Regions from separate parts of the Mesorhizobium sp. M0174 genome, predicted to be linked through region 1. Evidence: predicted binding sites of a transcription regulator. Region 1 holds the regulator's gene; each other region holds the start of a gene.
What was found. Region 1 encodes LexA, which represses DNA repair genes until DNA is damaged. Its sites were predicted from a motif close to TGTTCNNNNTGTGTTCNG; they were not measured.
Positions count from the first base shown of each region.

Region 2: a site for LexA is predicted at 4,438-4,455, ahead of NKJ13_RS04790 (PA0069 family radical SAM protein). Genes of this name have one in related genera too.
Region 3: a site for LexA is predicted at 3,767-3,784, ahead of recA (recombinase RecA). Genes of this name have one in related genera too.

Region 1 covers NZ_JAMYTB010000006.1:179,496-189,245, reverse strand. Annotated here, with positions in the region: partial or broken gene kynU (kynureninase) at 1-921, opposite strand, end outside; gene lexA (transcriptional repressor LexA) at 1,370-2,104, shown strand; gene NKJ13_RS15035 (ComEC/Rec2 family competence protein) at 2,098-4,563, opposite strand; gene gltX (glutamate--tRNA ligase) at 4,660-6,081, shown strand; gene gltA (citrate synthase) at 6,261-7,589, shown strand; gene lpxB (lipid-A-disaccharide synthase) at 7,681-8,850, opposite strand; gene NKJ13_RS15015 (LpxI family protein) at 8,840-9,742, opposite strand; gene lpxA (acyl-ACP--UDP-N-acetylglucosamine O-acyltransferase) at 9,749-9,750, opposite strand, start outside.
Region 2 covers NZ_JAMYTB010000002.1:270,588-280,337, forward strand. Annotated here, with positions in the region: gene NKJ13_RS04765 (F0F1 ATP synthase subunit A) at 1-629, shown strand, start outside; gene NKJ13_RS04770 (F0F1 ATP synthase subunit C) at 696-920, shown strand; gene NKJ13_RS04775 (F0F1 ATP synthase subunit B) at 1,002-1,583, shown strand; gene NKJ13_RS04780 (F0F1 ATP synthase subunit B) at 1,594-2,085, shown strand; gene rnhB (ribonuclease HII) at 2,345-3,040, opposite strand; gene NKJ13_RS04790 (PA0069 family radical SAM protein) at 3,209-4,363, opposite strand; gene NKJ13_RS04795 (glycosyltransferase) at 4,515-5,018, shown strand; gene NKJ13_RS04800 (phytanoyl-CoA dioxygenase family protein) at 5,208-6,182, shown strand; gene moaB (molybdenum cofactor biosynthesis protein B) at 6,216-6,758, opposite strand; gene NKJ13_RS04810 (4-(cytidine 5'-diphospho)-2-C-methyl-D-erythritol kinase) at 6,745-7,647, opposite strand; gene NKJ13_RS04815 (hypothetical protein) at 7,674-7,859, opposite strand; gene NKJ13_RS04820 (S49 family peptidase) at 7,941-8,798, opposite strand; gene NKJ13_RS04825 (tRNA1(Val) (adenine(37)-N6)-methyltransferase) at 8,886-9,686, opposite strand; gene NKJ13_RS04830 (putative signal transducing protein) at 9,686-9,750, opposite strand, start outside.
Region 3 covers NZ_JAMYTB010000008.1:145,963-155,712, reverse strand. Annotated here, with positions in the region: gene NKJ13_RS18530 (cysteine desulfurase) at 1-267, shown strand, start outside; gene NKJ13_RS18525 (SUF system Fe-S cluster assembly protein) at 273-668, shown strand; gene NKJ13_RS18520 (STM3941 family protein) at 592-1,203, opposite strand; gene sufA (Fe-S cluster assembly scaffold SufA) at 1,336-1,716, shown strand; gene NKJ13_RS18510 (GFA family protein) at 1,752-2,249, opposite strand; gene NKJ13_RS18505 (TfoX/Sxy family protein) at 2,341-2,664, shown strand; gene NKJ13_RS18500 (PfkB family carbohydrate kinase) at 2,699-3,631, opposite strand; gene recA (recombinase RecA) at 3,909-5,006, shown strand; gene alaS (alanine--tRNA ligase) at 5,267-7,933, shown strand; gene NKJ13_RS18485 (PhzF family phenazine biosynthesis protein) at 7,992-8,771, shown strand; gene NKJ13_RS18480 (demethoxyubiquinone hydroxylase family protein) at 8,900-9,481, opposite strand; gene NKJ13_RS18475 (glutathione S-transferase family protein) at 9,497-9,750, opposite strand, start outside.

The DNA of each region.
Region 1 (9,750 bases):
CTTGCGCACCGCAGTCATGTCGACATCGTCCCAGATGTCGAGCGCGCCCTTCAGCGTGCGCATCGAAAGGATCGGCTGGGTGCCGCACAGAAACCGGCGGATGCCGGTGCCGGCCGCATAGCCTGGCTCGAAGGCGAAGGGTCGTGCATGGCCCCACCAGCCGGTGAGCGGCTGCTGGATGTCGGAAAGATGCCGCTCAGCCGCATAGATGAAGGCAGGCGCGCCCGGGCCGCCATTCAGATATTTATAGGTGCAGCCAACGGCAAAATCGGCGTTTGCTTTGTCGAGCTCGACTGGCATCGCGCCAGCGGTGTGGCAGAGATCCCAGACGATCATCGCCCCGGCTTCCTGGGCCCTGCGCGTCAGAGCCGGCATGTCGCGCAGTTCGCCCGATTTGTAGTTGACGTGATTGACCAGCACCACGGCGGTGCGATCGTCGATCAGCTCCTCGATGGTCGGCGCGTCGACCCCCGAGAGGCGCAGCAGCGCATCTTTTCGCGTCGAAACCACACCCTCAGCCATGTAGAGGTCTGTCGGAAAACTATCGCCCTCGGCGACGATGGCCTGCCGCTCCGGTCGCATGGCCATGGCCGCGTGCAGCAGCTTGTAGATGTTGACCGACGTCGTGTCGCAGACCACCGTCTGGCCGACCGCGGCACCGATCAGGCGCCCGAGCTGGTCGCCAAGTTCAAGCGGCATGTTGAACCAGCGGGCCGTGTTCCATGCGCGGATGAGATCATGCGACCATTCTTCGGTCGCGGCCTTGCGCAATTCATCGAAGGCGGCACGTGAAGCAGCTCCTAGCGAATTGCCGTCGAGATAGATCACTCCTTGCGGCAACACAAAGCGGTCGCGCATCGCGCGCAGCGGATCCGCGGCATCCATCGCCTTTACGGCCACGAGATCGGGAATTCCCGTCATGATTTGCCTGCTCCCTCAAAAAATCCAACGCAACGCCGGACACGCATCAACTGTTCTTCCATTACCGGGTAGCGCGTAGCAAGGCTCCACCGGCGAGAAGCAGCCTGACCAGGCGGTGGAAACCTGGAGTTAGCCCGAGGTTGGCGTTTTGAGTTCGTTTCGTTCACGGTGCATTGACCAAACCGCACAGTCGATACGGGTTCAATTCCGTGCCCTTTGCCGACCGACGGCCGATGCCAGTGCCGCCTTCAAGGAGGCCAGAACGGCGCAAACGAAAGCAGAATCAAGGGGATGAGGCTCGCGGCGGTGAAAATACGGTACGCCGGTAGGGGACGTCGTTTGTTTCCCGAGCCTTAACGCATTCATTAAACTTTAAACAGTTGCGGAACACAACTGGAACAGATAGTGTCTGTTCTGGGTTTGTTTTCTGATTCTGTTGGGGGTCGCTATGCTGACACGCAAACAACACGAACTGCTTATGTTCATCCACGAAAGGTTGAAGGAAAGCGGTATCCCACCTTCCTTCGACGAGATGAAGGAAGCGCTCGACCTGGCTTCCAAATCCGGAATCCACCGACTGATTACGGCGCTGGAGGAGCGCGGCTTCATTCGCCGTTTGCCCAACCGGGCCCGTGCGCTGGAGGTACTACGCCTGCCTGACTCGATCGCCCCCGGCCTCAATGCGGCACGCAAGTTCTCGCCGAGTGTCATCCAGGGCAGTCTTGGGCAAGGTGCCCCTCGGCAGGGCAAGCCCACATCGTCGCGCGTCCCTGCAGCCGGCAATGACGACGATGTCGTCGCCGCCGTTTCGATCCCGGTAATGGGCCGCATCGCCGCCGGTGTGCCGATCGATGCTATCCAGCACCAGACGCATTCGATTTCGGTGCCGCCGGATATGATCATGGGCGGCGAGCATTATGCGCTCGAGGTCAAAGGCGATTCGATGATCGAGGCTGGCATTTTCGACGGCGACACGGTGATCATCCGCAACGCCGATACGGCGAGCCCCGGTGAGATCGTGGTGGCCTTGGTCGACGAGGAGGAAGCGACGCTGAAGCGGTTCCGCCGCAAGGGCGCCTCGATCGCCCTGGAGGCCGCCAATCCGGCCTACGAGACGCGCATCTTCGGACCAGACAGGGTCAAGGTGCAGGGCAAGCTCGTTGGGCTGATCCGCCGCTACTGAGTTGCGCCCTTGGTGCCGGCTTTTGGATTGTCGGCTCTGCGGTATGGCGGCAGGCCGCGCGCCGCGCGTGAAAATTTCCGCTGCACGTGCCAGGGCCGGTATGATTTTTCGACGGCGAAGCGGATTTCGGCGCGTGTTGCCGCTTGTGGATCGAAATAGACGGCCGCACTTCCCGCGCGCGCCAGTTGCCGTTTGGTGACGACGAGGACCAGCCGGTCGTAGTAGCAGGGATTATGGGCGGTGGCGTCGTCGATGACGATCAAGCTGGCGAAGGCGCAGGCTGGCCGTGCGGTATCGCGGTCCTTGGCTTGCGCAATGATCGCGCCGGATGGATGCCTGGCGAGGCAGAGACCGTCCGTGCAAATGAACGGCATGCCCGGCGGTAGGTCGGCCGGATCGGCAATGTCGAATTGCGGATCGTTCTTTCCAGGTGTTTCCGGCGCGACGATAGCCTCTGATGTGAGCGCGCGTTTCCAGTTGTCGATCGTGAACTCATTCGGGCGTGCCCGGTTGACGGCGAGCTCACCGCTGCCGATCGGCAGCGCGACCAGCCGTGCGTCCTCCGAGATCAATACGTCGGGTACGCGCGTCTGCGTTGTCGTTAGCAAGCCGGCGAGCGCAAAAGGAAGTGCCGCGAGCCGCAACCAGGTCGTCGCCATGCTGGCAATGACGAGGGCGATCGTCACCAAAAGGACAGATCTCAGCGAAATCAGTCCGACCGCATCGATCGGCGAGCGCTCGGAGATCCACCCGGACAGGGCGATCATCGCCGTCAGCCCTTTGCCCATCACGTATAGGAAAGGCCCATCCGCGCCGAACGGCATCGCCAGCGCACTGAGGACGGCGAAGGGCATGACGACCAGTGAGACGATGGGCATGATGGCCAGATTGGCGAACAGGCTGAGCGGCGCCACGCGCTGGAAATGCCATATGGCGAAAAGCGCCGTGGCGCTCCCTGCAATGATCGAGGTCATCGCCAGGCCGCCCATGCCCAGCAGGACCTTTCGCGTGGCGAGGCGTAGCGGCGACCGCCGCGGCGGCGGCGTGGTGGCCCTGCCGGCGCGGTAGTCGGACCAGCCGGCATAGGCGCCGACAAGGGCCGCCGTCGCGGCGAAGGACATCTGGAAGCTCGGACCGACCACCTCGTGCGGCGACACCACGATGACCGCGATGGCCGAGATCGCCAGGTTGCGCATGGTGAGCGCGGCCCGGTCGAACAGCACGGCGATAAGCATCACCGCCAGCATGATGAAGCTGCGTTCGGCCGCTACCACAATGCCGGAAAAGACGAGGTAGGCCGCAATCGAAAAAAGCGCGGCGGCTGCGGCATATTTCTTGACCGGCCGTCGCGATGAGAAGTCGGGAAACAGCGCAAAGGCGCCGCGTAGCAGCGCCATGATGGTGCCGGCGACCAACGCCATATGCAGCCCCGAGATGGAGATGATGTGGTAGATGCCTGTACGCCGCATCGCTTCGTTGATCTCCTCGGGAATGCCGGCGCGCACGCCAACGATCAGCGCAGCAGCAATCTCGCCCTCGGCGCCGCCGATGCGGCTGCGGATATGGTCGGCGATGGATTCGCGCGCGTCTTCGATCGCGGAAGAAAGCCGCGCGGCAAGCGGCATGCTGCCCGAAGCCACGACTTTCGGATTGCCGAGAAAGAAGCCGCTGCCGCCGATACCGGCGAAATAGCTGTCGAAGGAGAAATCATAGCTGTCGGGCCGCACCGGGCCGGTCGGCGGCAGCAGCCGCACATAGCCGGTGATCTCGGAACCAGCGGCCAGCTCAGCCGGTATCTTCATCGCCGAAATGCGGACCCGTTCCGGCATGTAGCGCAGCGTCGGCCTGGCGGTTGAGATCACATCGATTGTCAGTCTGATGCGGCCGCTCGCCATGGGCTCGTACGATACGACACGACCCGTCAGCCGCGTCGAGATTTCGGAACCGAGCATATGCGTCCCGACACGCCAGGTCTCGAACTTGGCGGCAAGCACGCCAAGCGCGCAGAGCAGCGCCACCATGAAGCACAGGCGGGTCCTGGGCCATGACCGCGAGATGACGGCACAAAGGGCCGCGAGGAGCACGATTGCGATCGGCTGCGGAAAGGCCGGCTCCACCGACAGCGCGAAATATACGACCACCCCGCATGCGAGGAACACCGGCACCAGCAGGAAGGCGACGCCACGGTCGAGTTCCAGGCCGGCTGCCGAGGTTACGCTGTTGCGGATGCGGGATGGTGACGGGAGGCGGAAACGCCGGCGTAGGCGCACGATGGGCTCGGACGCAGGCACCGGAACCGTTGCTGGGTCGCTGGCCGGCAGCGACGGAGCATCGAAGCGCGGAGCGGGCAGCAATGCCGATACCGGCAGGGCAGGCGGGGGAGCGGCAAACAGCAAGCGTTCGCTGACGCCGCTACCAGCGTCCTCGCCCTCGCCCGCACCACGGCCTCGCACAGCCATCGGGTCTGCCTCTTGCGCCCTCGACCTCCTATGCTACATGAACGCGCAACGCGCGAAAGTCCGCAAACCCACTTCCTTGGCCCGCCTGAGAGTTCCATGCCCGATAAGGTCGTCACCCGTTTTGCCCCCTCGCCCACCGGTTATCTGCATATTGGCGGCGCGCGCACGGCGCTGTTCAACTGGCTGTATGCCAAGCACACAGGCGGCACGATGCTGCTGCGCATCGAAGACACCGACCGCGAGCGCTCCACCGATGCGGCAACCGCAGCCATTCTCGACGGGCTTTCCTGGCTTGGCCTGACATGGGACGGTGAGCCGGTGTCGCAGTTCGAGCGTGCGCCGCGCCATCGCGAGGTGGCCGAGGAGCTGGTGCGCGTGGGCAAGGCCTATTACTGCTACGCGACGCCGGCGGAGCTGGAGGCGATGCGCGAGGCAGCGCGAGCCAAGGGGCTTCCGCCCCGCTATGATGGACGCTGGCGCGACCGCGACCCGTCGGAGGCGCCGCCCGGCGCCAAGGGGGCGATCCGCATCAAGGCGTCGACAGACGGCGAGACGGTGGTGCATGACCGCGTCCAGGGCGACGTGCGCTTTCCCAACAAGGATCTCGACGATTTCATTATTCTGCGCTCGGATGGCAATCCCACCTACATGCATGCCGTCGTCGTCGACGATCACGACATGGGCATCACCCACATCATCCGCGGCGACGATCATTTGACCAACGCGGCACGCCAGACCGTAATCTATCAGGCCATGGGCTGGGAGGTGCCGTCGATGTCGCATATCCCGCTGATCCACGGTGCCGACGGCGCCAAGCTGTCGAAGCGGCACGGTGCGCTTGGCGTCGAAGCCTATCGCGCTATGGGCTACCTGCCGGAGGCGCTGCTCAACTATCTGGCGAGGCTTGGCTGGAGCCACGGCGACGATGAGATCATGTCGATCGCCGACATGATTGCATGGTTCGACATTGGCGACGTCAACAAGGGCGCCGCCCGTTTCGACTTCGCCAAGCTCGAGGCGCTTAACGGCGTGCATATGCGCCGGATGAACGACGCGGCGCTGCTCGACATCTTCATCGCCACTCTGCCCTATCTTGAAGGCGGCCCGGCAATCGCCGCGCGCCTCGACGACAGACGCAGGGCGCAACTGCTTGCCGCTTTGCCGGGCCTGAAGGAGCGCGCCAAGACGCTGGTCGAACTTGTTGAAGGGGCTGCATTCCTTTTCGTCGAGCGGCCGCTGCCGGTCGACGAGAAGGCGGCGGCGCTGCTCAGCGGTGAGGCGCGCGCGATCCTGCGGGGCGCTCATGCGGCACTAGCCACGGTTTCGGAGTGGTCTGCCGCCTCAGCCGAAGCCGCGATCCGCGACTATGCGCAGGCCGCCGGCCATAAACTCGGCGCCGTGGCCCAACCTTTGCGCGCCGCGGTCACCGGCAAAAGTACCTCGCCAGGTGTCTTTGATGTGCTTGCCGTGCTTGGCCGCGAGGAAAGCCTGGCGCGGATCGCTGATCAAATCGATTAGCAAACTGGCCTAAGAAGATTGGCATTGAAAGGTGTGTTTCGCAGTGCAACATTGGGTCTTGGCCTAATCTGCCGCGCAGATTCAATTGCGGGCGCAAATGTGCGTATTCCGATGCTTTTGACGTGTTGGGTTCAGATATTTTGCCTTTGCCGGCCTGAGGAAACAAAAAGGAGTTTGCTATGACCGAACCTGCGACAAAAATGGAATTTGGCGGCAAAACCCAGGCATCGACGGCCAAGCTGGAACTCGGCGGCAAAACCCATGAATTCAAGATACGAAGTGGTTCGGTAGGACCTGACGTCATCGACATCGGTTCGCTCTACAACACCGCCGGCATCTTTACCTACGATCCCGGCTTTACGTCGACGGCGAGCTGCGAATCGGAAATCACCTTCATCGATGGCGATGCCGGCATTCTTTTGCACCGCGGCTACCCGATCGACCAACTGGCCGAGCACGGCGACTTCCTCGAAGTCTGCTATCTCTTGCTCTATGGTGAACTGCCGACCAAGGCGCAGAAGGACGATTTCGACTACCGGGTGACGCGCCACACCATGGTGCATGAGCAGATGTCGCGCTTTTTCACCGGCTTCCGCCGTGATGCGCATCCGATGGCGGTGATGTGCGGCGTGGTCGGCGCACTGTCGGCCTTCTATCACGATTCCACCGACATCTCGGATCCTTATCAACGCATGGTCGCCTCAATGCGGCTGATCGCCAAGATGCCGACAATCGCGGCGATGGCGTACAAATACCACATCGGCCAGCCGTTCATCTATCCGAAGAACGAGCTGAATTTCGCAGCCAACTTCCTGCATATGTGCTTCGCCGTGCCTTGCGAGGAATACAAGATCAATCCGGTGCTGGCGCGTGCGATGGAGCGCATCTTCATCCTGCACGCCGATCACGAACAGAACGCCTCGACTTCGACCGTCCGCCTGGCCGGCTCGTCGGGCGCCAATCCCTTTGCCTGTATCGCTGCCGGCATCGCCTGCCTGTGGGGTCCTGCACATGGCGGCGCCAACGAGGCAGCCCTGAACATGCTGGGCGAGATCGGCCATGTCGATCACATCCCGGAATTCATTGCGCGCGCCAAGGATAAGAACGATCCGTTCCGATTGATGGGCTTTGGCCACCGCGTTTACAAGAACTACGATCCGCGCGCCAAGATTATGCAGAAAACCGCGCACGAAGTCCTGGGCGAGCTCGGCATCAAGGACGATCCGCTGCTCGACATCGCCATGGAGCTGGAAAAGATCGCACTGACCGATTCCTATTTCATCGAGAAGAAGCTCTACCCCAACGTCGATTTTTATTCCGGCATCACCCTTAAGGCGCTGGGCTTCCCCACCACCATGTTCACCGTACTGTTCGCGGTCGCCCGCACCGTCGGCTGGATCGCGCAGTGGAAGGAGATGATCGAGGATCCGCACCAGAAGATCGGTCGCCCGCGCCAGCTCTATACCGGCGCGCCGGAACGGGATTACGTGCCGATCGCGAAGCGGTGAAGGTAGCGAGTAGCGAGTAGCGAGTAGCGAGTAGTAGCTGAAGCAGCTTGGCCGTTACCGCCAGCACCATTTCCTACTCGCTATTCACCATTCACCACTTCCTCACCATCCCCGTCACCACCCCCGCAGCAATCTCGCCTGACGGCGTGGCGGTTGCCATACGCCCGGCAATGTCGGCAAAACCGTGCTTCTGCCAGGTGCGGTAGGCGGTATCGGAGAACAGCGCTTCCAGTTGCCGCGCCAGATAATGCGGCCGCACATATTGATTGTAGTGTTCCGGCACAATCGGCCGGTCGGCAATGAGATTGGGCAAGGCTGCGCTCCATACTTTGATCAGCGGCTGCGCCATGCGCATGACCGGATCGAGCCGGTAGCAGGAGATCATCGGCACACCTGCCAGTGCAAGTTCCAGCGATACCGTCCCCGACGCGATCAGCGCCGCATCCGCCTTGCCGAAGGCCTGCCATTTGCGTTCGGCATCAAGGATGATCTCCGGCTTCTCGTCCCAGCTCGCAACCGAGGTCCTGACCAGATCGGCGACGTGCGGGACCGTCGGCAACAGCAGGCGCAAGCGGTGCCCGCGCGCCCGCAGGATCGACACCGTCTCGCCGAACGGCCCGACCAGGCGTCGCACCTCGCCGCGACGCGAACCGGGCAATACAAGCAACGTTTTGACGTGATCTGCGGACAGGTCACGTGGCTGCGCCTGCGCCCTGGCGGCACCGACTATGCCCGGATCGTGTGCAAGGCGATGCCCGACATAGGTCCCGGGCGGCCCGCCCAGGCGAGCGAGTTCCTTCACCTCGAACGGCAGGATGCAAAGAATGTGATCGACATACGGTTTCATCGCCGCCGCCCTGCCCGGCCGCCAAGCCCACACGCTCGGGCAGACATAGTGAACGATCGGGATAGTCGGATCGGCGGCACGCACCTTTTTGGCGACGCGCAGCGAGAAATCCGGACTGTCGATGGTGATAAGGCAATCGGGCTTTTCACCGGAAATCGCGTTTGCCGTCTGGCCGATCCGCCGCATCAGGCGCGGCAGGTCGCGCAGGATAGCGCTAAGCCCCATCAGCGCGATCTCGCTGCCGTCGAACAATGGCGCCAGGCCGAGTGCCTGCAAATGGCGGCCGCCGATGCCGACAAGCCGAACGTCGCGCCCGGTCATGCGTTTTAACGCCTGCACAAGATCGGCACCAAGCAGGTCGCCGGACTCCTCGCCGGCGACGACGGCTATCTTCAACGGCCGCTCATTCGCCATGCGCCGGCTCCGCAGCAGGCAGCCCGATCACGAACAGGCCGAGCGCATTGGCACGCCCGATGGTGGCGGGACCTTCGAGCACCAGCGAGCGGCCGGCTTCTACGGCAATGCCGGCCAGTCCGGCGGCATGCGCCGCCTCGACGGTCAGCGGGCCAATGGAGGGCAGATCGGCACGCAGTTCCTGACCGGGCTTGGCGCATTTGACCAGGACACCGCGCGTCCGGCCAGCCAGCCTGCCGTGCCCGCGCAATTCCCTTGTCCGCTCGAGCAGCCCGTCAGTCCCTTCGACGCCTTCCAGCGCAATGGCGCGGCCGCCGACCGCAACAGCCGCTTGGCCGATATCCAGCGCGCCGATGGCTTTTGCCGCCGCGTGCGCTGCCTCGATGTCGCGCCAGTCGGCTTTGCGTGGCGCCGCCTTGGTCAGCAGGCCTTCGGCTGCGACCAGCTCCGGCACGATCTCGTGAGCGCCGACGACTTTGATGCCGCTGCGCTCGATCCTGCGCACGAACAATTTCAGCACCGTATCGTCTCCCCGGGTTACACCGACGAAGAGGCTGGGCAGCCAGGCGAGCAGGCCCAAATTGAGGCGCATGGCGCTCAGCCTGGGGCGGCGCGTGATATGACCCGCGGTCACCAGATGCGTAACGTGATGCCGCTTGAGGATCGGCACCAGCGAGCCGACGTCTTCCAGCCTCAAGACCACCTGCTCATATGGCTCGAAATCGGCTATGCGATCGACCTCGCCCGCCGCCATCACGATGAAGGGCAATTTGCCTTGCCGGGCGAGCGCTCGGGCAATTTCGACCGGGAGGCTGCCGCCGCCGGCGATGATGCCGACCTTGGCATCTGGCGCGAGATCAAGGCCCTTTCCGGCAGCCTCAATCTTCGTCATCTGCTCTC
Region 2 (9,750 bases), on a different contig from region 1:
CGGCGTTTCTCTATCTCAGCACATCGAGCCGCAGCCTGGTTCCGGGCCGCCTTCAGTCGGTCTCGGAAATGGCCTATGAATTTGTCGGCAATATGCTGAGGGACGCCGCGGGCACGCAGGGCATGAAGTTCTTCCCCTTCGTGTTCTCGCTGTTCATGTTCGTGCTTGTCGCCAACCTGCTTGGCCTGTTCCCGTATTTCTTCACCGTCACCAGCCACATCATCGTCACTTTCGGCCTCGCCGCGCTGGTGATCGGAACGGTTGTCGTCTACGGCTTCACCAAGCACGGCGTTGGCTTCCTGAAGCTGTTCGTCCCGCATGGCGTGCCGGTCTACCTGCTGCCGCTGGTGGTGCTTATCGAGGTGATTTCCTTCGTCTCACGTCCGGTCAGCCTGTCGGTTCGTCTGTTCGCCAACATGCTCGCCGGTCACATTACGCTGAAAGTGTTCTCGGGCTTTGTCGTCAGCCTGAGCGCGCTCGGCGCGGTCGGCGTGGCGGGTTCGGTTCTGCCGCTGGCGATGGCCGTGGCGCTGACGGCGCTTGAGTTGCTGGTCGCGTTCCTGCAGGCCTACGTCTTTGCCGTGCTGACCTGCATGTATCTCAACGACGCCCTGCATCCCGGGCACTAACTAGGTTCCGGCATTGCCGCCGGATCGAATTTGCAACGGAATTTTAGATCCAAAGGAGTTGAACAAATGGACGCAGAAGCAGCAAAGTACATCGGCGCCGGCATCGCATGCCTCGGCATGGGCGGCGCGGGCGTTGGCCTCGGCAACATCTTCGGCAGCTATCTGGCGGGCGCGCTGCGCAACCCGTCGGCCGCCGACGGCCAGTTCGGCCGTCTGATTTTCGGCTTCGCCGTGACCGAAGCGCTGGGTATTTTCTCGCTTCTCATCGCGCTTCTCGCCCTGTTCGGCTGAATATTTGTTCGGCTGAACATTGGGAAGAATTGAACAGGCCGGCCGCGATCCTGCGGCGGGACTGAATTTCGGGGATAGTCCATGTTCGTGACATCTGCCTTTGCGCAAGAGTCCGCGCCCGCCGCAACGGAAGCCGACGCGCACGCCGCCACCGGCGTGCCTGCCGAGGCGCACGGCACGTTCCCGCCATTCAATCCGGCAACGTACCCGTCACAGCTGGTGTGGCTGGCAATCACTTTCGGGCTGTTCTACCTCTTCTTGAAACGGGTAGTGATGCCGCGCGTCGGCGGCATCATCGACGTTCGCAACGACCGCATCACGCAGGATCTCGATCATGCTGCCCGGTTGAAAAGCGAGGCCGATGCCGCCGTTGCCGCCTATGAGCAGGAATTGGCGGAAGCCAAGGGCAAGGCCAATGCGATCGGTCAGCAGGCCAACGATGCGGCCAAGGCGGAAGCCGAAGCTGCCCGCAAGACGATCGAGGCAGCGCTTGACCAGAAGCTTGGCGAGGCCGAGGCGCGTATTTCTTCCATCAAGGCCAATGCCATGAAGGAAGTCGGCACGATCGCCGAGGACACCGCTTCGGCCATCGTCGAGGCGCTTGTCGGCGGCAAGGCCAGCAAGGCCGAAATCGCGGCCGCGGTCAAATCCGTGGCCGGGTGAGGAGCGCATCATGGACGCCACATCTCTCGCGACGCTTTGGGCAACGGTTGCCCTCGTAATCTTCCTCGGCATCGCCATCTACATCAAGGTGCCGGGCATGATCGCCAAGGCGCTCGATGCGCGGGCCGACAAGATCAGCTCCGAGCTCGAGGAGGCGCGCCGGTTGCGCGAAGAGGCACAGCAGCTGCTTGGCCAATACCAGCGCAAGCGCAAGGAAGCCGAGCAGGAGGCGGCGGCCATCGTTGCCGCCGCCAAGCGTGAAGCCGACATGCTTGCCGCCGAGGCGCACCAGAAGACCGAGGACTATGTCGCCCGGCGCACCGCCTTGGCCGAGCAGAAGATCGGCCAGGCCGAGCGCGAAGCGATCGGCGAAGTGCGTGCCAGCGCTGTCGACATTGCGGTCGAAGCCGCGCGCGCGCTGCTGGCCGGCAAGATCGACGCCAAGGCCGGCGCCGACCTGTTCAACGCCTCCCTGCAGGATTTGAAGTCGAAACTGAATTAAGCGACTTCGTCGAGAAATTCATCGGAAGCCGCCGGGGAAACCTGGCGGCTTTTTTGTTGGCGAAAGCGGCAGAGCGCATAATCTCCCCCCTTGAGGGGGAGATGTCGCCAAAGGCGACAGAGGGGGGCGGTACGTCCTGGCGCGACGCCACTGGGACGAAAGAGAACGTTGACGCTTCACACGAAGGCGACCCCCTCTGGCCTGCCGGCCATCTCCCCCTCAAGGGGGGAGATTGCGCGCTCAGCCGCTTTCGCCAATCTCAATCCAAACCCGAAAAACCCTCTTCCTCCAGCACCTCGGTGCCGCCGAACCGGAACGGCGCGAAGGAGGCGCGGTGCAGCCGCGCCACCGGCCCGTGCAGATCGATTGCCGTGCGATGGCGCACAGTGGCGTAGCCCATATGCAGTTCGAAGCCGTAACGCGCATGATGGCTGCCGCAGCCGCACATCATTCGGTCGCGCAACACCTTGGCGACGATCGAGGCTGCGGCGATCGACTGCGAGCGCTGGTCGCCCTTGATCAGCGCTTTGCCCTCGCAGGGCAGGCCGGGCGGCACGTCGCGGCCGTCGGCCAGTGCCAGCTTCGGCCGGATTGACAGGCCGGCCACTGCACGGCGCATCGCCTCCAGGCTGGCCCTGAGAATGTTGGAGGCATCGATGCCTTCGGCGCTGACCGAGGCCATCGACACGGCGAGTGAGGAGCCGAGGATTTTCATGAACAGCGCCTCACGCTGCAAATGCGTCAGCCGCTTGGAATCATCGAGGCCGTCGGGGATGTTGGCGGGATCGAGCACCACCGCTGCCGCCACCACCGGCCCGGCGAGTGGGCCGCGGCCGGCCTCGTCCATCCCTGCCACCGGCCAAAGGCCTTCGGCCATCGCTCTCGTTTCGAACGAGAAGTCGGGTTTCTCGACGATTTCGAAGAGAAGCGGAGAATCGGAACGCGGGCGAGCCATGGTGCGGCGAGGTTCGCATCGGCTCCGATTCTCCGCAAGTCCCCTCCGGGTCGGGCGGGGCACCGGACCAGGAGGGGGCTACCGTCTGCAAGCCCGGGGACAGGACAGGCCGGACGGGATTTTTCGCCTTCTGCGGCCGCTTCAAAGCGGCTGGCGCGAGACGCTTTGTCACAGCAGCATCAGCTGCTCGGTTGCCTTGGCAGCGGGGACGAACTGGTCGGTCCTGAGCGAGCGCCGTTCGGCATTGAGGCCGAGCCGTTTGGCGGCGATCTCGAAACGCCGGCCGATCTGCCAGGCATAGGGGCCGGAGCCTTTCATGCGCTTGCCCCATTCCGAATCGTAGTCCTTGCCGTCGCGCATCGAACGGATCAGCGACATGACGTGGCGATAGCGGTCGGGATAGTGGCGCAGCAGCCAGTCCTTGAAGATCGGCGCGACCTCCAGCGGCAGGCGCAGCAGCACATAGCCGGCTTCACGCGCGCCCGCTGCCTGCGCCGAATCGAGGATGCGCTCCATTTCCGGGTCGGTCAGTCCGGGGATGATCGGCGCGACCATCACCGAGGCCGGAATGCCGGCGTCCGAAAGCTGTCTGACCGCCTCCAGCCGCTTGGTCGGCGTCGACGCGCGCGGCTCCATCGTTCTGGCCAGCATCCTGTCCAATGTCGTCACCGACAGCGCCACCTTGGCCAACCCTCGCTCGGCCATGCGCGACAGAATGTCGATATCGCGGATCACCAGTGCCGATTTGGTGACGATGCCGACCGGATGGCCGCGCGCCTCCAGAACTTCGAGGATCTCGCGCATGATCCGGTATTGCTTCTCTATCGGCTGATAGGGATCGGTGTTGGTGCCTATGGCGATGGTGCGCGGCTGGTAATTGTCCCTGGACAATTCCTTGTCGAGCAACCGCGCCGCATCCGGCTTGGCAAACAGCTTCGATTCGAAATCCAGCCCCGGCGACAAGCCCATGAAGCTGTGCGTCGGCCGCGCGAAACAATAGACGCAGCCATGTTCGCAGCCGCGATAGGGATTGATCGAGCGGTCGAAGGAGATATCGGGCGATTCGTTGCGGGTGATGATGGTGCGCGGCTTCTCGACCTGTACCTCGGTCCTGAAGGGCGGCAGCTCCTCCAGCGAATTCCAGCCGTCATCGAACACATGCCGGCTGACCGGCTCGAAACGGCCGGACGGATTGATGCCCGCCGACCTGCCGCGATTGCGGTCCGGACGGACGCGCATGCCGCTCTGCTCGATCATCGCATTCGCCATCTCGGCCCTGCCAGCGCCGAAGGCGGCAATGTCGGCACGCACGATCTGTTCCATTTTGGCCCTTTCCCAGGGACTATCCGCCCGCTGTCGAATCGCTCTGCTCATGAATGTATTCCTATCGCATCGATGAGAACAAAGCAAGAACTTTCTCGCGGCGCGCCGCAAAAACTGGCGCTGCCCACCGCTTTCCGCTATTCGGCTAAACATGCTCAGCGTCCTGATCGAAACCCTGAATGACGAGGAGGGCCTTGCCCGCACGCTCGCCTCGCTGATCGGCGGCGCGGTCGAGGGCGTGGTGCGCGACGTTCTCGTCTGCGACACCGGCTCGACCGATCAGACGCACCGCGTCGCCGAACATGCCGGCTGCCACTATGTCAGCGGCGGCATCGCTGCGGGCATCAGGCAGGCCAAGGGCGACTGGCTGCTCTTGCTGGAACCGGGCGCGCGGCTGGGGGAGGGCTGGATCGACGAGGTCGTCGCCCATACCGCCAGGCAAACCATGGCGGCGCGATTTTCGCGGGCACGCGGCAGCCGCGCGCCCTTCCTGTCACGCGTCTTTGCCGGAAATCGCGCTCTCGCCGAAGGCTTGGTGATCAGCAAGCGTCAGGCCGCCGCGCTATCAAAGAGCGCCCGCAGCGCCGAAGCGATCGCCCGCGGCCTGGCGACCAGGAGGCTCCACGCCGAGATCTGGGTGGCGCCGCGGAAGTGACGGCTTACCATCCCGGCCTAGGGAATGCCGCCCAAGCAAATTTTCTGGCGGGTCGTCGCTTATTGTGCATTGCACAAAATCTGGCCGGGGGTTACCATTCCCTGCGAAACGGGCGAATGGGTTTGGGGTGTGCCGGAGCGGCGGCGACGACTATCGTCGATGCTGTTCCATCGACATTTGAGGACCCCGATGACCCTTTCAAGCCCCGACAAGTCCGGCGCTGCAAGCCTCGAGGCGATCGCACGCAACGGCGGTACGCTGCGCCGCATCGCCGCCCGCATCCCGACCTATCTTTCCGACCTTCGCGAGAATCCGGCATGGCTGCCGATGTTCATGCTGGCCCGCACCATGCCGGCGCGGCGCCTGCACTGGCGCGGTGCAAAGCCCGTTCCGCCGGCGCGCAATGTCGGTGAAACGATGTTCGCCGGCGTCGATCGCGATGCCGTCGTCGGCGCGCTGCGGACGGAGGGGCTCTATTCGGGCCTGATGCTGCCGGCCGCCATCCATGAGGAGATTGCCCGCTTCGCCGAGCGCACGCCATGCTTCGGCAATTTCGACCGCCGGCTGGAATTCCTGCCCGAAAAACACGCCGATGCCGAAAAGCATTTCGGCCGCCCGCTGCTCAGCGGTCACTATTTCGAACGGGTCCTCGACTGCAACGCTGCGGTCGCCGTGCAGCGCGATCCGCTGCTTCTCGATATCGCAGCGCACTATCTCGGCAGCCAGGCCAAGCTGATCACCACCCGCGTCTGGTGGAGCTTTCCGACCGGTGGCGTCTCGGACGCCGACAAGAACATGGCCTCGCTCGGCAAATACCATTTCGACCTCGATGACTGGCGGATGCTGAAGTTCTTTTTCTACCTGGTGCCGGTCGACAACGACACCGGGCCGCATGTCTATGTCCGCGGCTCCCACAACCGCCGCATCCTGAAGCATCAGCTGACGCTGCTTGTCGGCCATTCGGCGGAGGAGGTGCTGGGCGTCTATGGCGAGCAGAGCCCGGTCACGCTGACCGGGCCGGCCGGCCTCGGCTTTGTCGAGGACCCGTTCGGCTTCCATATGGGCACCGTGCCGACGCGCACGCCGCGGCTGATGATGGAGGTCGGCTTCGGCGTGTCGCCGCCCTCGCGCCGCCGTTTTCACGGCGAGCCGGTCATTCGCTAAACCGAGGTCGCTTGGCTGATACCTTGGCTCGCCTCAGCCGCGCCGCAAATGCTCGTCCAGCCGCGGCATGATCTCGACGAAGTTGCAGGGCATTTGCCGGTAATCGAGCTGCGGCTTCAAGATGCCGTCCCAGGCGTCCTTGCAGGCGCCGGGCGAGCCCGGCAGCACGAAGACGAAGGTGGCGTTGACGACGCCGCCGGTTGCCCGGCTCTGGATCGTCGAGGTGCCGATCTTGTCGTAGGATATGCGGTGGAACACTTCGGAAAAGCCGTCCATGCGCTTTTCGAAGATCGGCTCCAGCGCTTCCGGCGTCACGTCGCGGCCGGTGAAGCCGGTGCCGCCGGTGGTGATGACGACATCGATCGCTTCGTCCCTTGACCAACCTAGGACCTTGTCGCGGATCTTGTCGCGGTCGTCGGTGACGATGTCGCGGGCGGCGAGGATGTGGCCGGCCTCGGCAATACGGTCGGCCAGCGTCTGCCCGGATTTGTCGTCGACGAGGCTGCGCGTATCGGAAACGGTCAGTACCGCGATGCGCACGGGAACAAAGGGGCGGCTCACGTCAATCCTGGCCATGGGCATCAGCCTCCGATCTCACGCTTCGCGTCGCCGCGACAAACCAGTCGGGATGGCGGCCGCGGATATCGACGGCCGCGCGCTTGGCCACGTTGCCGGTCTCGAACAGCCCGAAGCAGGTGGCGCCGGAACCCGACATCCTGGCAAAACCGGCTCCGGCCTTGTTAAGCACGGAAAGCGCCTTGCCGATGGCGGGCTGGATTGCACGCGCCGCAGGTTCGAGATCGTTGCGGGTGATCTCCAGCCAGTTGCGGATGCTGTGGAAGTCGAGGCTGTGCGGCAGCGGCGGCAGCGCCGCATTGTCGCGGCGGCCAAGCGCCTCGAACACGTCGGCCGTCGAGACGGCAGTGCCGGGATTGACGAGCACCAGACCCAGCGCCGGGAAATCCGGCACGAGTGTCAGCTCGTCGCCGACGCCGCGGGCTATCAGTGGCTTAGCAGCGAGGCACATCGGCACGTCGGCGCCGAGCGACAGGCCGATCCGCGCCAGTTCGGCATCGTCAACATCAAGTCCCCAGGTCTGGATCAGGGCGCGCAGCACAGCCGCCGCGTCGCTCGATCCGCCTCCGACACCGGACGCGACCGGCAGGTTCTTTTCGAGCCGGATGGCGACAGCCGGCGCGTGTTGGGAACCGGCCTCGCGACGCAGTGCGTCGCGCGCTCTCACCACCAGATTATTGTCGTCGACCGGCACCGCGGAGGCGTATTTGCCGGACACGGAAAACCCATCGCTGTCGGCAAGTTCTGTCTCGATGCGGTCGCCGAAGCGCGTGAACACAGCCAGGCTTTCGATCATGTGATAACCGTCGGCGCGCCGGCCGGTGACGTGCAGCGCGAGATTTATCTTGGCGTGCGCATGCAATGCCCGGAGGCTGGCCTCGGCGTTGATTGGCTCGGCCGCGAGGGGGACGACGGTCAATCCTTGGCCAGACGGTATTCGCCGGTCTTCGGATCCTTGACCAGTGTTCCCATGGTCCCGTTGGCCGTCTGCTTTTCGGCCCGACGTACCTTGGCGGTCACCCGCTCGGCTTCCCTGACGAAGGAGCGGTAGCCGAAATAGGCGGCAATGCCGACGACGGCGAAGAAAATGATCTGCGGCATGTCAAACTCCTCCCTCGCAAGGCCGGCAAGGCCGCCGGTCGGGTCGGTTGATGATTTATGCTAGACGCTTTCACCGGCTTTTCAAAGCCCGAAGCGCGCCCACAGCGCGCGCTCTTCCGCCGCATCGATGACGCCGCTTGCCGCGGCGGCAGCGATGTCGGGCGCCGACAAGCTCGAGCCGAACAGGCCGAAGCGGCCGAACAGGCCGCGCGGCGCGGTGATCAGCTTGAGCTGGGTTTTCGGCCCGAAACGGCTCTTCAGCACGCTGCGCATGTCGCCGAGCGCATCGACCAGCCCGAGTTCAAGCCCCTTCTTGGCCGTCCAGAACAGGCCTGTGAACAGGTCGGGATCGTCCTTGAGCTTGCTGCCGCGCCTGTCCTTGACGAGGTCGATGAAGGTCTCGTGGACCTCCAGTTGCAGCGCCTTCAGGCGCTCGACGTCCTCCTTCTTTTCCGGTTTGAACGGGTCGAGCACCGCCTTGTTCTGGCCGGCGGTGTGGACGCGGCGCTCGACGCCGATCTTCTTCAACAGCTCCGGAAAGCCGAACGAGGCCGACACCACACCGATCGAGCCGACGATGGAGGACGGGTCGGCAAAGATCTCGTCGCCCGCGACCGCAATCATGTAGCCGCCCGATGCCGCCACGTCCTCGACGAAAACCAGGACTTTCTTGTTCTTCTCGCTCGCCAGGTCGCGGATGCGCCTGAAGATCAGCCGCGACTGCACCGGCGAGCCCCCTGGCGAATTGATCGAGATGGCGACCGCCGGCGCATCGAAGGAAAACAGCTTTTCGAGAAGACCGGCGGTGGAAGCGAGCGACAGGCTCGGCCGGAACTGGCCGCCGCCGGGCATGATCGTGCCGTGCAGCCGGATGACCGGAATGGTGACGACGGTGGAGCGCCAGGATTTCGGCAGCAGGCGGTTGAAAAGGCGTTTCACGAGGGGGCGGTCTCCGGTCGATTTGCTTGAGGCATGTAGGAATTCGCCGGCCAACGGCAATGCCGTCACCCCGGCAATCAGAATGGATCAGTCTCCGAACAGCGACGCCAGCCCGTTATTGATCAGCTCTGCCCGCTCCGAAGGGCCATTGCCTGAGTAGGCATGCAGCATCAGCGGTGGCTGGATCGACAGCTTGCCGCGTGCGCCGAGTGCTGCCCGGACGACGATGCGGATCGCTGCCGCCTCGGGGCGAGGATGGACGGCCAGCATCTCGGCGTCGCCGAAGCGGCCGGCAACGGCATCGAGGATGGCGCCGAGCTGTTCCGGCCGGGCGATGACGGCCAGCCCGCCGCCCGGCCTCACCACCGCGGCCGCGCTGCGGATCCAGCTGTCGAACAATCCATCCTCCGAGACATGCGCGGCCTTTCTCAGCGGATCGGGCGTCGCGCGATCCTCGGCGGCATTGAACGGCGGGTTCATGATGACGAAATCGAAGCTGTTGTCCTCGAGGCCGGCGGCCGTTCGCGCCCGGCCCGACAGCGCGACATCGGCGACGAGCACCGAGGCGCGGTCGCTGAGATGCGCATTGCCGGCATGGGCAAGCGTGGTGGTGGCGAAGGCCGCCATTTCCGGGGAACGCTCGACAAGCACGGCCGCGGCAGCGGGGCAGCGCGACAGCACCGCCAGGCCCGCGGCACCGGCACCCGCGCCAAAGTCGGCCAGCCGCCCGGCGAAGGAGGACGGCACGGCAGCCGCCAGCATCATCGCATCCATGCCGGCGCGGTGGCCGGCCTTTCTCGGCTGCACCAGCCAGAAGCGACCACGATGGAAGGCATCGACCGTGTGAGTCGGCATGTCCGGGACAAGGGCAGCGGGCGACGCGGACATTATTTTTGGCGGATCTCGTTGGCGATGCCGGCATCCGTCAGGATGCGCCGTGCCGCATCGGCCT
Region 3 (9,750 bases), on a different contig from region 1:
ATCAACTCGCTGCGCATCTTCGGCGATGCGCCCGGCAAGGGCGCCATCATCTCGTTCGAGCTGCAGGGCATTCACGCCCATGACGTGTCGATGGTTATCGACCGGCAGGGCGTGGCGGTCCGCGCCGGCACGCATTGCGCCCAACCGCTGTTGAAACGCTTCGGCGTAACATCCACATGCAGGGCATCGTTCGGCATGTATAATACCAGGGCCGAAGTCGACGCTTTGGCCGATGCGCTGGAAAAGGCGCGAAAGTTCTTCGGGTGACGATCATGGATGATGCCAGCCACACCGCCGAAAGCACGGCACTGGATATGACCACCAATGCGGCGGTTTCCGGGTCAACGATTCCTGCCGACGAACTGGCGCGGCTGACCGACGACATCGTCTCGGCGCTGAAGACGGTCTATGACCCCGAAATCCCGGCCGACATCTACGAACTTGGCCTTGTCTACAAGATCGACATCGAGGACGACCGCTCGGTCAAGATCGACATGACGCTGACCGCACCCGGCTGCCCGGTGGCCGGCGAAATGCCGGGTTGGGTGGAAAATGCCGTCGGCGCCGTCGAAGGCGTTTCCGGTGTCGAGGTCAACATGACCTTCGACCCGCCCTGGTCGCCCGACCGCATGTCGGAAGAGGCACAGGTGGCGGTGGGCTGGTATTGAGATCAGTCGACCTTGCACCGTATGCTTTGGCATAAGCCGTGATCGCTGAGAACAGCTCGTCAAACTTGACGTCGTGGTCTCCCGTGCCAATACACATCGCGTCTAAACCCATCGCTCTATTGGGTCCCCGACTCCAGCGCGCCATTTTGGTCAAAGATGGGCTCTGCCAGACGCTCTCTAGGACTTCTACCAAAAGGAACTTTTGTCGCCGGTAACTCCGCTCAGAAATGTGCTTCACGACACTCCATGGAATGAACTCTGCTGACAGGCGGACGTCCCAAAAGCCCTTAGGCGACAAAACTAGCGTCGGCCGTTTCAAATCGAAAAGACGCACCACAGCGATCACAAAAGTGCCGGTGAACAATATAGCCGTTATCCAACCGAGAAATTGCTTGAAGCTACCTGGAGCGATATTCGGCACTAGGCGCCATCCAAGCGCAATGCCTAAAGTTGTCATCGCTACCGATATAACAGCCAGCAGGCCGAGCCGAGCAGGAGATGACCGAAATTCAACTGTTTGATTGGTGTCAAGCATTTAGCCTCTCGCCATACTTCGATTGTCGCCAACTGAAATTACATCCAAATTGGTTGCAGTAAGCAGAAAACTTCACCATCTTAGGTAAGAATGATCCGCAGGCCTTGAACCCGCGTGAAAGTGGAGAACGATATGGGACGCTTCGCCGTCATCACCATGACCGAAAAGGCCGCCGACCGGGTCCGCGAGATCGTCGCGACCCGCGAGAACGCGCATGGCATCCGCCTGGGCATCAAGAAGGGTGGCTGCGCCGGCATGGAATATACCGTCGATCTGGTGACCGAACCCAACACCAAGGACGACCACATCGAGCGCGACGGCGCCCACGTCTATGTCGCGCCGGAGGCAGCGCTTTTCCTGTTCGGCACCGAGATGGATTTCGAGCAGACGACGCTGCGCACCGGCTTCACCTTCCGCAACCCGAACCAGAGCTCGGCCTGCGGCTGCGGCGAATCGGTCGAACTGAAGCCGGCCGATTTGAAGGCCTTGGCTGAAGCGCGCGCTTCCGCCTGATCTTTCCTTCTCCTCCGTTCACGGGGAGAAGGGACCTAATCCACCCACATTCCTGTTCGTTTGTGCCAGTCGGCAATTGATTCTTCCGGGTAGACGTCGAAGACCTTGTCCCTTTTGCCGATCTCCGGCTCGACCCAGTTCGCCTTGTATTTCAGCATAAGATGCACCTTCTCCGGCGGCTTTGGCAGGTCTGTGTCGATCGCCGAGGCGAAGGGATGCACCAGCTCCGGCCAGGTTGGGTCGTAGAGCCAGAGCGCCGTCCCGCATTTCGTGCAGAAGTTCCGCTCGCCCGTCGAGGTTTCGCGGTGCGGGTGCTCGTCGTCCTCGATCTCGGCGCGATAGACACCGAGATGGCGCTTGCCATGGATTTTCAGCGTCTCGTAATCGGCGCCGAGATTGATGGCGAAACCGCCGCCGCCCTGCTGCTTGCGGCAGATCGAGCAATAGCACAGCATGAACGGCACGGGCGTGTGGCTTTCCACCTCGAAACGCACGGCATTGCACCGGCAAGATCCTTTGAGCAGAAGCGGCATGAAAAACTCCGACGAAATTTGATTCTGAACTTGTCAGGATGGTGCCGGTTACGTCGATGACAAGGGGAAATCCGGGTGACATGATCGCCGCATGGACAACGAGCGCATAGAAGAGCTTTTCGAAGGCCTCGGCCCGGTCAGCATCCGCAGGATGTTCGGCGGCAAGGGCATCTATTTCGACGGCGTCATCGTCGCCATCGTCGTCCGTGGCGAACTGATGCTGAAGGCGGACGCCGAAAGCGCGCCGGATTTCGAAGCGGCCGGGTGCCGGCAATGGACCTACACCGACTCGCGCCACGGCAAGCTCGTGTCTATGCCCTATTGGAGCGTTCCCGACAGCGCTTTCGACGATCCAGACGAGATGGCGATCTGGGCGCGGCGTGCCTACGAGGCAGGACGGCGCGCCGGCAAATAGGCTGCGTCATGCTTCGGCAATTCCGGGCCGCATTTCACGCCAGTTCCCGCGCCGCGGGCACGAGCGCCAGCGCCTCGGCAAAGCTGGCGCTGGTGAAGGCGGCGCGCTCGACGGCGAGCGCCGCGGCGGCAATGCCTTCGCGCAGTGCCGCGCGCAGCGTCAGGCCGCGCAGCAGGGCAGCGATCGTGGCGCCTGCCAATGCGTCGCCGGCGCCGGCAACGTCGGTCCGTTTTTGTAGCGGCCGTGGCGAGATCGAGAACGCGCCGGTTTGGTCGAAACCGAGCACCGGACCGTCGCCGTCGGTGACCACGCCGCTTTTCAGGCCGGCGCGTCTCAGGCCGTCGATGACGCCTTGATCGTCAGCATCGATGTCAACGCCGGCGATCACGCCGGCCTCGTGCCGGTTCATGAAGGCCAGCGCTAGAAGTCCGAGCACCGGCGTCAGCCGCGCCGCTCTGTTGGGCGAGACGGCAAGCGCAAACACCGCCTTGCCGGCGGCGAGTGCCGCCATCCGCTCCAGCGCGGTCGACGGCAGGTTGGCGTCGCACAGGATCGCATCGGCCGAACCGATAGCTTCGCGCACCTTGGCGCGGCGAATTTGCTTGGGAAGCGCCAGCTCGTAGAGCACCATGTCGGCAAGGCCGGCGATCAGTCCGCCATCGCTATCGATCAGCATCGTATGGCTTGGCGTTGCCCGGTCGAGGAACACCGCCGACAGGTCGGCAATGCCGGCCTCGGTGACGGCGCGCAAGACCGTGTCGCCAAGGGCATCGCCGCCGCGCACCGAAAGCAGCGAGGCCGAGGCGCCGCGTCGCACCGCCCAGCGCAAGGCGTTGAAGACGGCGCCGCCAACATGCTCGCGCATCGTGCCGGGGTTCAAGGCGGCTGGCACGAAGGCGCCGGCAACCCGGCCGCGCCGCTCGATATAGGCGCCGCCCACGGCCAGGATCGTCGGGGAGTTCATCATGCCGGCAAAATGCCCTTTGCTGTTGCGCGGGAGGAGACTAGGTCGCTGGGCGGAACCCTGCAATCGCGGGTGCGATTCGGTTGGTGACGGCAGCGGCGCCGCATGCGAGGCGGGAGGCATTGGGAAGCAAATTTACGAAACAAAAATAGAACAAATATGGATATCCGTTATTTTTCAAATCCTTGCCGCTCATTGACAAATGAGAACAAACGAGGTACATTCTTTTAAGGATTGCGGGATTGTCCGGCCTCCATTGACGACCACGGGGTGATGTATCATGGCTCAGAATTCTTTGCGGCTTGTAGAGGACAAAGCGGTGGACAAATCAAAGGCTCTGGATGCGGCGCTGTCGCAAATCGAGCGTGCCTTCGGCAAAGGCTCGATCATGCGGCTCGGCGCAAACGAGCAGGTCGTCGAGATCGAAACAGTGCCGACCGGCTCGCTTGGGCTGGACATCGCGCTTGGCGTCGGTGGCCTGCCGCGCGGCCGCATCGTCGAGATCTACGGGCCGGAAAGCTCGGGCAAGACGACGCTGGCGCTGCACACGGTGGCCGAAGCCCAGAAGAAGGGCGGCATCTGCGCCTTCGTCGATGCCGAGCACGCGCTCGACCCGGTCTATGCCCGCAAGCTCGGCGTCGATCTCGAAAACCTATTGATCTCGCAGCCCGATACCGGCGAGCAGGCGCTGGAGATCTGCGACACGCTGGTGCGCTCCGGCGCCATCGACGTGCTGGTGGTCGATTCGGTGGCGGCGCTGACGCCGCGGGCGGAAATCGAAGGCGAGATGGGCGATTCGCTGCCCGGCCTGCAGGCGCGCCTGATGAGCCAGGCACTGCGCAAGCTCACCGCCTCGATCTCGCGCTCCAACACCATGGTCATCTTCATCAACCAGATCCGCATGAAGATCGGCGTCATGTTCGGGTCGCCCGAGACGACGACCGGCGGCAATGCGCTGAAATTCTATGCTTCGGTCCGCCTCGACATCCGCCGCATCGGCTCGGTCAAGGATCGCGACGAGGTCGTCGGCAACCAGACCCGCGTCAAGGTGGTCAAGAACAAGCTGGCGCCGCCCTTCAAGGTGGTCGAGTTCGACATCATGTATGGCGAGGGCGTCTCCAAGACCGGCGAGCTGGTCGATCTCGGCGTCAAGGCCGGCGTGGTCGAAAAGTCGGGCGCCTGGTTCTCCTACAATTCGCAGCGTCTTGGCCAGGGCCGCGAAAACGCAAAACTGTTCCTGCGCGATAATCCCGACACGGCGCGCGAGATCGAGCTGGCGCTGCGACAGAATGCCGGGCTGATCGCCGAGAAATTCCTTGAAAACGGCGGCTCCGAAAGCAGCGACGACGGTTTCGAGGACGACGCTGGGGTGATGTAGGGCAGGCGACGCCTCGCGGAGCCTCAGCCGGGTTTCGATTTGATGTTTTGATTTTGAGTTTGCGTAATCGATGCGTTTCGAACCGCCGGCCCCGTGCCGGCGGTTTGCGTTTGACGGCGGGGCAGAAGCCATTTCAAAGCGCTGGTGAAAGCGGGGATTTGAGCCCGTTTGGTGTTTCTGGACAGGCTGCGGTGCGACCGCTAAAAGGCCATGTCTATTTTCCGCCGGCAGCCGGCGGTTCTCTCGAAAAGGCAGTATTCATGAGTGGCGTCAACGAGATCCGGTCGGCATTTCTCGACTATTTTCGCAAGGAAGGTCACGAGGTCGTCGCGTCAAGCCCGCTGGTGCCGCGCAACGACCCGACGCTTATGTTCACCAATGCCGGCATGGTGCAGTTCAAGAACGTTTTCACCGGTCTGGAGAAGCGGCCCTATTCGCGCGCCACGACTGCCCAGAAGAGTGTTCGCGCCGGCGGCAAGCACAACGACCTCGACAATGTCGGCTACACTGCGCGCCACCTGACCTTCTTCGAGATGCTCGGCAATTTCTCCTTCGGCGACTATTTCAAGGAGCGCGCCATAGAGCTTGCCTGGAACCTGATCACCAGGGAGTTCGGGCTGAAGAAGGACAAGCTGCTGGTCACCGTCTACCACACCGACGACGAGGCGGCCTCGTACTGGAAGAAGATCGCCGGCCTTTCGGACGATCGCATCATCCGCATCGCGACTTCGGACAACTTCTGGGCAATGGGTGACACCGGGCCTTGCGGGCCGTGTTCGGAGATATTCATCGACCGTGGCGAGCATATCTGGGGCGGTCCCCCCGGCAGCCCCGAGGAGGATGGCGACCGGTTCCTCGAATTCTGGAACCTGGTGTTCATGCAGTATGAACAGGTGACGAAGGAAGAGCGCGTCGACCTGCCGCGTCCGTCGATCGACACGGGCATGGGCCTCGAGCGCATGGCGTCCATCCTGCAAGGGGTTGAAAGCGTCTTCGAAACCGACCTGTTCCGCCACCTGATCGACGCTGCATCGTCGGCGCTCGGCAAAGGTCCGGATGCGGACACCGTCGCATCGTTCCGGGTCATCGCCGACCATTTGCGTTCGTCCTGCTTCCTGGTCGCCGACGGCGTGCTGCCGTCCAACGAAGGACGCGGCTACGTGCTTCGTCGCATCATGCGCCGCGCCATGCGCCACGCGCAGTTGCTCGGCGCCCGCGATCCGCTGATGTGGCGCCTGGTGCCGGCGCTGGTCCGCGAGATGGGGCAAGCCTACCCGGAACTGGTGCGCGGCGAACAGATGATCACCGAGACGCTGAAGCTTGAGGAAACTCGTTTCCGCAAGACGCTGGTGCGCGGCTTGGGCTTGCTTTCGGAGGCGACGGAAAAGCTGGCCTCCGGCGACATGCTGGATGGCGAGACAGCGTTCAAGCTCTACGATACCTATGGCTTTCCGCTCGATCTGACGCAGGACGCGCTGCGCCGGCGCAACATCTCGGTCAACCTTGCCGGCTTCACCGAGGCAATGGAGCGGCAGAAGGCGGAGGCACGCAAAAGCTGGGCTGGTTCCGGCGAGGCCGCAACCGAGACGGTATGGTTCGCGGTGCGTGAGGAGACCGGCGCCACCGAATTCCTGGGTTATGAGACCGAGCAGGCGGAAGGCCTTATCGAGGCGCTGGTCAAGGACGGCAAGACCGTCGACAGTGCCGGCAAAGGCGACGCCGTTGCCGTGGTTGTCAACCAGACGCCGTTCTATGGCGAGTCCGGTGGCCAGATGGGCGATGCCGGCGTCATTTCGGGCGACGGGTTCTCGATCGAGATATCCGATACCCAGAAGAAGGCCGATGGGCTTTTCGTCCATCTCGGCAGGGTGGCCAATGGCACTGTCAAGACTGGCGCGACCGTCGAGCTGAAGGTGGACCACGCGCGGCGCTCCAGGCTGCGCGCGAACCATTCCGCCACACATCTGATCCATGAGGCGCTGCGCGAGGTGCTGGGTACCCATGTGGCGCAGAAGGGCTCGCTGGTCGCGCCCGAGCGTCTGCGCTTCGACATTTCGCACAACAAGCCGATCTCGCCGGACGAGATCGAAGAGGTCGAGCGCATGGCCAACGAGATCGTCGTTCAGAACGGCCCGGTGATCACACGACTGATGTCTGTCGACGACGCCATCGCCGAGGGCGCCATGGCGCTGTTTGGCGAGAAGTATGGCGATGAAGTGCGCGTCGTTTCGATGGGCACGGGCTTGCATGGCGCCAAGGCCAACCGGCCTTATTCGGTCGAGCTATGCGGCGGCACGCATGTCAGGGCGACCGGCGATATCGGCCTGGTGCGCATCGTGTCCGACAGCGCGGTCGCTGCCGGCGTGCGCCGCATCGAGGCGTTGACCGGCGAGGCCGCCAGAAAGCATCTCGACGAACAGGACAAACGGCTGAAGGCGGCCGCCGCCGCGCTGAGGATTTCGGCGGCCGATGTGCCGGCCCGCGTCGAGGCGCTGCTCGACGAGCGCAAGAAGCTCGAAAAGGAGCTGACAGAGGCGCGCAAGAAGCTGGCGCTGGGCGATCGCTCGCCAGCTGGTGTGCCTGCGGAAAACGAAACCATTGCCGGTGTCGGTTTTCTCGGCAAGGCGGTATCGGGCGTCTCGCCAAAGGATCTGAAACCACTGGCCGATGCCGGCAAGAAGTCCCTCGGCTCCGGCGTGGTCGTCTTTGTCGGCGCCGGCGAGGACAACAAGGCGAGCGTCGTCGTCGCCGTTACCGATGATCTGACCGGCCGCTTCAGCGCCATCGATCTGGTGCGCGTCGCGTCCGCGGCATTGGGCGGGCAGGGCGGCGGCGGGCGACCCGATATGGCCCAGGCCGGCGGCCCGGACGCCTCGAAGGCCGAAGACGCGATCGCTGCGGTGAAGGCGGCGCTGGAAGCTGCGTGAATCTGCACCAGTAAGGCCAGGCCGAAGTGGCAGCGGGGATGATGTGGCAACGTTGACCATGTATCAAGTCGACGCTTTTGCCGAACGGGCTTTCCAAGGCAACCCCGCTGCCGTTCTCATTTTGGAGGACTGGCTATCGGACGACGTGATGCAGGCCATCGCAAACGAGAACAATCTTGCTGAAACCGCGTTTGCGCGGCCGAGTGGCGAGGGTTGGGATTTGCGCTGGTTCACGCCGGTTCATGAAGTCGACTTCTGTGGCCATGCTACACTTGCGGCCGCCCATGTGCTGACTACGGAATACGATGGTCAGGGCGAAATGGCCTTCGCCACCCGGGTGGGCGAGCTGCGGGTTTCCCGGCGGGAAGGCGCCTATCAGCTCGATCTGCCGTGTTTTCCGCCGCGGCCCGTCGAGGACGAACTGACCTCGGCGCTGCAAGCGATATTGCCTCAGCGGCCGGTTGCGAGCTTCCGCAATTTCGAGAACCTGTTTGTCGAGCTTGCCGACGAGACAACCGTGCGATCTTTCGTTCCCGATCTGCTCAGGATCGGACGTTTTCATCCTCTCGGCCTGGTCATTACCGCGCCTGGGCAAGCCCATGATTTCGTCTCGCGTTATTTCGTACCCGGAGCTGGCATTCCCGAGGACCCGGTGACTGGCTCCATTCATGCGACATTGGTGCCGTACTGGGCTGAAAAGCTCGGCAAGACGCATGTATCGGCATTCCAATGCTCGCAGCGCGGCGGGCATTTGCTATGCGAACTGGCCGGAGATCGCGTGCTGATCACAGGCCGTGCGAAGACCTTCATGAAGGCGGAAATCTACCTTCCCGATTGAGCGGCTCGCCAATTCGGTGGCTGCTTCGCCTCAGCCAAGATCACGGTATGGCGCTTGGGCCGTGGCGGCGGCCAGATGGCGCAGGCCAGTGGCCTGGAAGAAGCGCCGCTGGAACGGCATAGCGCTCATCAGGGATGCCTTGATGCCTTCAGGGCACGCGTCATTCGCGTCGAGTCGCCCCAGGTCGACAGCCAAATCAGGCAGTCGGTGGTAACGGAGATCGCTGCGCGCAGGCAGTTCAGCAACGGTCCAGGCGACCTCAACTGCTCTTCGGCGTGACGGAGATGGGCAAGCTCTTCTTCGCGGATGGACAGGATGATGCCGTGCAACTCGTGATCGCGTCCGGTTAGAAAGAACAGCTGATCATCGAGATGTCGGTGCACCGCCGCTTCGACCGCTGCGGTGCAGGCCCAGACGCCTTGCGGGCCGAGCAGGGCAGTGAGGAAGCCTAGCAGCCAGCCGCCCCAACTCCAGAATTGCATCACGCGGCACGGTCGGGAATGTCGCAGCGGCATGGCTGCATGGAAAGCCGCGCAATGGCTGCGCTCGTGCCCAAGCATCTGCGACAAAGACGGCACGCAGTCCGGCCAGAAACGCTTCGCGACAAGAATCTGTGCAGAGTAGATTCTGATCGCGCCGTATTCGCCGGCGTGGTTGACTCTGACTATTCTGGCCACCGTCAGTACGTCCTGGTGGGAGAGTTCAGTCATGAATGCGCCCGAGAGTTAAGTCAGCCTGCCGGCAACGCTCGCACGCGCAGCAATGCGGGTCCACCAATCCCGAAGCTCGGCAGACTCGGCCAGCAGGGCTTGCCCCTCGGCGACCTTGACGAAATAGCTGATGATTGGCGCAGCGTGCAGGTCGGCCAGCGTCAGGTCCGTCCCCAACAGCCAAGGCCCTCCGGCTTTCAGCGACGACAGCGCCTGCAATGCCGTTCTCGCCTGCCGCAACCCGTTGGCGATCACGGCTTCGTCGGGTG